One region of the Arthrobacter sp. UC242_113 genome, then DNA from elsewhere that is predicted to be linked to it. Evidence: riboswitches for the same ligand, from Rfam matches in the RefSeq annotation. Region 1 holds a riboswitch; each other region holds the start of a gene.
What was found. Region 1 has a riboswitch for cyclic di-AMP ahead of ACHMXB_RS00265 (C40 family peptidase). Riboswitches for the same ligand answer to the same signal wherever they lie in the genome.
Positions count from the first base shown of each region.

Region 2: it holds a riboswitch for cyclic di-AMP, as region 1 does, so the genes downstream of both, ACHMXB_RS18270 (NlpC/P60 family protein) here and ACHMXB_RS00265 (C40 family peptidase) in region 1, are expected to answer to the same signal.
Region 3: it holds a riboswitch for cyclic di-AMP, as region 1 does, so the genes downstream of both, ACHMXB_RS16810 (LysM peptidoglycan-binding domain-containing protein) here and ACHMXB_RS00265 (C40 family peptidase) in region 1, are expected to answer to the same signal.

Region 1 is NZ_CP171968.1:59,692-61,885, reverse strand. Features, by position in the region: gene ACHMXB_RS00270 (NlpC/P60 family protein) at 1-338, opposite strand, end outside; gene ACHMXB_RS00265 (C40 family peptidase) at 441-1,043, opposite strand; cyclic di-AMP (ydaO/yuaA leader) riboswitch at 1,204-1,388, opposite strand; gene ACHMXB_RS00260 (M23 family metallopeptidase) at 1,511-2,194, opposite strand, start outside.
Region 2 is NZ_CP171968.1:4,014,086-4,016,279, forward strand. Features, by position in the region: gene ACHMXB_RS18265 (diguanylate cyclase) at 1-14, shown strand, start outside; gene ACHMXB_RS18270 (NlpC/P60 family protein) at 254-1,006, opposite strand; cyclic di-AMP (ydaO/yuaA leader) riboswitch at 1,010-1,212, opposite strand; gene ACHMXB_RS18275 (SulP family inorganic anion transporter) at 1,357-2,194, opposite strand, start outside.
Region 3 is NZ_CP171968.1:3,690,902-3,693,095, forward strand. Features, by position in the region: gene ACHMXB_RS16805 (hypothetical protein) at 1-39, shown strand, start outside; gene ACHMXB_RS16810 (LysM peptidoglycan-binding domain-containing protein) at 122-1,105, opposite strand; cyclic di-AMP (ydaO/yuaA leader) riboswitch at 1,112-1,280, opposite strand; gene ACHMXB_RS16815 (NAD(P)(+) transhydrogenase (Re/Si-specific) subunit beta) at 1,430-2,194, opposite strand, start outside.

The DNA of each region.
Region 1 (2,194 bases):
TTGACGACCGGCTTCGGGGCCTCAACGACGGGAGCCGGGGCGGTGGAGACCACCGGCTTCTCGTAGGAGATCGCGATGCTGGATGCAGCAGAGATGGTGGCCGGCGCAACAGACTGGACTTCCAGCGTGGAAGCCGGAACGGATTCGCGCTGAACGTTGGTCTCAGCAGCGTTGGCCGCGATGCCGCTGGTCAGGACAAGACCGGAAGCAGCAGCGATAACTGCGGCCTGGCGGCCCATGCCACCGGCGTTGTCGCCGACGGCCTTGGCAATGACAGCCAGCGAGCTGGTCTTGGTGACCTCGGCGCGGTGCCGTGCAATGGTCGCACGTGTAGTCATGAAAATGTCTCTCTTTCGTGTTCCACGGACCGCGGTAGCAGGACGTGGGTTATCGACGCGCCGGCATCTTGGGGGTAAGCCGGCCCGCCTCGAATCGGATTTTTAGCGAAGGGTGTAAAAAGCGGACGTGCCCGTTGCGGACACCGCGTGCAGCAGAGTGCCGTCCGAGGGGTTCAGCGCGCTGATCATCATGCCGTTGCCAACGTAGATGCCCACGTGGGCGCCGCCGTTCTGCATGACCAGGTCGCCGGGAGCAGGCGTGGAGGTGGGCTTCATGGCGTTCCATGCGTTGACGCGAGGAATGCTGATGCCTGCCTGAGCGTAAACCCACTGGGTGAAGCCGGAGCAGTCCCAGCCGCTGGGGGTGGTGCCGCCCCAGACGTAGGGGTTGCCGATGCCGGTGTACGCGATTGCAGCCAGTCCGGACGCCGCGGCGGATGCCGCACCATCGGTGGACTTGGCGGTGACGGCCTGGGCCGCACCGGTGCTCTCGTCGGTGGCCTGGCCTACGTCGCCCGCCTGGCCCTCATCGCTCGCCTGCGGAGCAATAGTTTCGACGACCGGGGCTGCCACGGTGGTGACGGCAGGACGCTCGAAGGAGACAGTGGCGGTGGGCGCGGCGGTCACAGCAAGCTGCGCGGCCTGGGATCCGGTCTCCGAGGAGGCGGAAACACCAATGTTGGCGTCGGCTGCGTTGGCAGGCATGCCAACGCTCAGGATGAGACCTGAAGCGGCTGCGATAACAGCTGCCTGGCGACCTACTGTGCCGGCATTGGCGCTAACCGCCTTGGACACGGAGTCCAATGGGTTCATACGAACCGTTTGCGCGCGGTGGCGCGCGGCATTGTGGCGTGAAGACACGAAGGTAGCCTCTCCCAATGCCTGCGAGGTGAGCTGTCGGATTCGGATGGGAGTGCACCCGGCCGCTCGGCTTCCTGGGAAGCTTTGCGACTTAACCCCAAGGCCTTCTTGCGAAGACCAAAATTGGTTCCCCCGCCCCTGCCAGACGATGTAATGCGAACGGACCTTGAGCGGTGGCAGAGCTAGGCAATCCACTCAAGAGCGTCAACTTCGGAAAAGTTGACGCGGTTTAGACGGTACAGCAGTTCCGAGCGAATGTCACATTCAGGTCACGGCATGTCACAGGAATGAGAGTGCTCACTCGGTTTGGCTTAGAGCCAGAGGGTGGGATCAACGACTTCCCCGTTGACCATCACCTCGAAGTGGAGGTGGCAGCCGGTGGAGGCGCCGGTGGTCCCGCTCAGGGCAATCGCCTCACCGCGGGTGACCTTTTGGCCAACCTCGACGCTGGAGGACGACAGGTGGTTGTACGTGGTCTCCAAGCCGTTGCCGTGGTCGATGACCACGCGGTTGCCTCCCCCGTACGGATGCCACCCTGAGAACGTGACCTTGCCGCTGGCCGCAGCAAGCACCTGAGTGCCGCACTGGGCGGCGAAGTCCTGGCCGCGGTGGAACTCTCCGGCGCCGCCGGTGATCGGGCTGACCCGGTAACCAAACGGCGAGGACTTGACCAGCGTGGTCAGCGGCCCGCCCAGGGTGCCCACAGAGGCCGCACGGCTGATGCTGCCGGCAGACTGGGCACTCAGGAGCTGCTTAAGCTTTCCGTCCGGGTCTCCGGTGGTGGAGACGGACGTGCGGCTGAAGTCGATCTTTGCTGCCGCTTCCGCCGAGACCTTCGGCTGGGCCGGTGCGGCGGCGGACGCGGATGCCGCTCCCTGCTGCTCTCCGGCAGCCAGGACGGGGCTCGTGGCGGGGACAGTAACAGTCAGCAGCAGGCCGGTGGCAGCAAGGGCCACTCCAGCTTTTTGCCCCACACCACTGGCCGAAGCGAAATC
Region 2 (2,194 bases), 670 kb from region 1:
CGGTCAGAGGCTGAAGCGGAGATGGCGCGGCTCCTGCCCGCTTAAAGCAGGCGCCGGATCTTAAAGCAGGCACCGGATCCGGAATGCATGGGGGACAATCCGGACCCGGAGATCCTGACTCGCAGCCGGAGTCTGCGGTCTTCATCAGGCGTAGCCAGTGTGTTCCCTACTCCTTGTAGAAAGGTGGGAGCACCTTGGGGGGCCGTGTTCCGCCGCCCCCAAGGCAGCGGAACACGGCGGTTTTTCAGCTCTGCTAGGCCGCGCGCACGAACGTGACGGGACCGGTGGCCGTGAGCCAGGACAGCGGGTGGGCCATGGTGGCGTTGATGCCGTTCATGCCACCGCTGATGACCTTGCCGCCGCCGGCGTAGATCGCCACGTGGCCGGACTGCACAATCATGTCGCCGGGCTGCGGGGTGGAGACAACCCTGCCGTGGCCCAGGAACTGCATCGGCGCGAGGTCACCCACATGGATGCCGGCGGCACCGAGGGCCTTCTCCACCATGGCGGTGCAGTCCTGCGTGATGCCGATCTGGGCGTAGGCGGACGCCAGCATGGTGGCGTTGACGCCTGCGGCGGCCTTGGCGGGGGCCTTCGGCGCGGGAGCCGCAGCCTTAACGGTGACCTTCGGTGCGGGCGCGGGCGCGGGTGCGGCGGCTGCGGCCGGCGCGGCTGCAGCCTTGGCGGGCGCAGCAGCCGGGGCGGCAGTGACGGGGGCGGCGGCAGGGGCCGCAGCTTTCTTCACGGCCGGCTGTTCGACGACAGGCGCTGCCACCACCGGAGCGGGGGTGGACTTGACCGCGGGGCGCTCAAAAGCGATCTTGACGCTGGAGGCGGCGCTCAGGGGAGCCTGGACCTGTCCGGCCGTCGCGGGGGCGCCGGCGGGAGCCTTGGCCTGCGGGGCCGGAGCGTTGGCGGCATTGGCTGCGACGCTGCCGGTGAAGGCCAGGCCGGATGCTGCAAGGATGACCGCAGCACGGCGGCCAGAAATAAAGCGGAACGACATGAAGAAGCCTCTCCCGATGCCTGCGAGGTGAGCTGTCGGATTCGGATGGGAGGCACCCGGCCGCGGTCCTGAGCGTGGTCAGGAACTGTGCGGCTTCACCCCCAAGGCCCGCTTCAAGCGGGCCGAAAAGTGGTTTCCCCGTCTCTGCCGGACATGGGTCTTCGAATGGTTCCTCGGGCTGCGGCAGAGTTAGGCAATCAGCGCGGGAGTGCCTCGTCGGTGAAGAAGGCACGTTTTCCACCGTACGGGAGGCTTTTCCGAATGTCACATTAAGGTAACGGGACCGTGTCGTTTCCTGCCATGCTGATCCGCGTCAGGTAGGGGGCGTGGGAGTCATGAAGTGATAATGCTCACTCTGCGGCGTTGAGCTTCCCGGCCAGACGTTCGCGCATCTGGGTGCTGGCTGAGTTGAGGCCGATCAGTTCCACCTCACGGCCGTGCCTGCGGTACTTCTCCGTGACCGCGTCCAGCACGGCGATGGTGGAGGCATCCCACAGGTGCGAGGCGTGCAGATCGATCACCACCTTGTCGATGTCAGGCTCGGCGTCGCCGGCGTAGTTGAACTGCGTGTAGAGGTCGTTGGAGGAGGCGAAGAACAGCTCGCCGTCCACCGTGTAGGTGGCTGCAGTCCGGCCGTTGAGCTCCACTTCCGTCCGCTCCACGGTGGCAAAATGGGCCACCCGGCGGGCGAACATCGCCATCGCCGCCAGAACCCCGACGCCGACGCCGATTGCCAGATTGTGGGTGACCACCACCGTGCCCACGGTGATCAGCATGACGGCGGTTTCCGACTTGGGCATCCGCTTCAGGGTGGCGGGCGCCACTGAGTGCCATTCGAAGGTGATGGCCGAGATGAAGATCATCACCGCCACGAGGGCGGCCATGGGGATGAGGCCCACGATGTCGCCCAGGGTGACTACCAGCACCAGCAGGAAGACGCCGGCGAGGAACGTGGACACCCGGCTCCGCGCGCCGGAGCCCTTGACATTGATCATGGTCTGCCCGATCACAGCGCAGCCGCCCATGCCGCCCAGGAACCCGGTGATGATGTTGGCCACGCCCTGGCCCCAGGATTCGCGGGTCTTGTTGGACCGCGTATCGGTGATGTCGTCCACGAGCTTGGAAGTCATCAGGGATTCCAGCAGCCCCACGAGCGCCATGGACAGCGAGAACGGGGCGATGGTCTGG
Region 3 (2,194 bases), 1.0 Mb from region 1:
GACGGCTCCCACGTGCGGTCCCACATCGAGACCTTCTGAGGCCACCAAACACCGCAGCGGCGGGTGCTGATGCACCCGCCGCTGCTGTGTGTTCCGTATCGCCCGTGTGGCGGTCCCGCTGTTAGACATTCACCCGCACGTAGGTGGAGCCGGTGAGCCAGGAGGCCGGGTGCACGATGGTTTCGTTGACGCCATTCATGCCGCTGCTGATGGCCTGGCCGCCGCCGATGTAGACGCCGACGTGTCCGGCGCTGATCATCAGGTCGCCGGGCTGCGGGGCGGAAACCGGAGTGCCGTACTGGTAGAACTGCGTGGGCGCGAGGTCTCCGACGGACTTGCCGACGGAGCGCAGTGCCTGTTCCACCAGGATGGTGCAGTCCTGGGTGGCGCCGAGCTGTGCCCGGGCAGAGGCCACAATGGCTCCACCCACCCCACTGGCTGACGGGGTTGCGGCCGCCGGTGTAATCGAGGCGGAGGCGTTGTAGATTCCCATGCCGGAGGACGCCGGGGCTGCCGGGGCCGGAGCCGCGGGAACTGCCGGAGCGGCAGGAACCGCAGGCACGGCAGGAACCGCAGGCACGGCAGGAACCGCAGGCACGGCCGGAGCCGCAGGCACTGCGGGAGCTGCAACTGCACCAGGTCCCGGGATGAGGATCTGGTCGCCGGGGTAAATGACAGACGCCAGGGACAGGCCGTTCTCTGCGAGGAGTGCATCGAGGCCGACACCATGGCGTGCTGCAATGGCACCAAGGGTGTCGCCGGACACAACAGTGTGCGACGCGCCGGCAACAGCAGATCCACCGCTTGCCGGCGCGGGAACTGCCGGGGCGGCCTGCACCGGAGCGGGGACTGCCTGGGCGGGTGCTGCCAGCGCCTGGCCAGCGGCGGACTGGACTGCAGCAGCAGCGTCAGGCGTCTCCGGCGCGTAGGCACCTGCGTGTGCGGGTGCTCCGGCGCCGAAGAGGAGTCCGGAAGCGACGGCGGCGGCAGCCGCCGGCTTGGCAACCGAGGCGGCGTTGGACTTGAGGGAATACTGCAGGCCCTGCAAAGCGATGGACGTGGTCGGGGTGGCGCGGTGGCGCGCGGGTGTGAACTTACGTGACATGGTTGATGTGCCTCTCCCATGCCTGCGGGGTGAGCTGTCGGGTTCGGATGGGAGTCACCCGGTCCTGCCCGCCGCTAGGCGGAGCGTCTGGACTTAACCCCTAGGCCTTGGCGCGCAAGGCCGGTACAAAGGTGGTTCCCCCGTCCCTGCCTGTTGGTCATAGCGAACGGATCCCGGTCAGCGGCAGGGCTCGGCATTCTGCCCGGGAATGCCCCGAGCGGAACCAGGGCACCGGCCGAGGCTATCGCACTTGGGCACCCAAAGTCACATTTCAGTAACGAGGGCGTGTCGGAGAGGGTGCGGACGGGCCCCGGATGCTGCAGCCTACAGGGCCTTCACAGCGCCCAGCACCTTCGTCAGGGACTCCTTGGCGTCGCCGAACAGCAGCGTGGTCTGCGGCTCGAACATGAGGTCGTTCTCGATCCCCGCGAACCCGGGGCGCATGGAGCGCTTGAGGAACACCACCTGCCGTGCGTCCGCCACCTCTAGGATCGGCATCCCATAGATCGGCGAGCCGGCGGTGGTCTTGGCGGCGGGGTTCACGACGTCGTTCGCGCCCACCACCAGCGCGACGTCGGCGGTGCGGAACTCGGAGTTGATCTCGCCCATTTCCTTGAGCGATTCGTAGGGCACATTTGCCTCGGCGAGGAGCACGTTCATGTGCCCGGGCATGCGTCCCGCCACCGGGTGGATGGCGAAGTCCACGCGGGTACCCCGGGATTCCAGGGCCTGCGCCAGCTCCGCGGCGGTGTGCTGTCCCTGCGCCACGGCCAGCCCGTAGCCGGGGACGATGATCACGCGCTGCGCGTAGCCCAGCAGCACGGCCACGTCCTCCGGGCTCGACGAGCGGACCGGACGGTCGCTCACGGCGGTGGATCCCGCCGTCGAACCTCCCCGGAACGCGCCGAACAGAATGCCGGCCACGCTGCGGCCCATGGCCGCGGCCATCGCCCGGGTCAGGATGGTGCCGGACGCCCCCACCAGCGTGCCGGCCACCACCAGGAGCACGTTGCCCAGCACCAGGCCGGACGCCGCAACCGCCAGGCCGGTGAAGGCGTTGAGCAGCGAGATGACGATCGGCACGTCGGC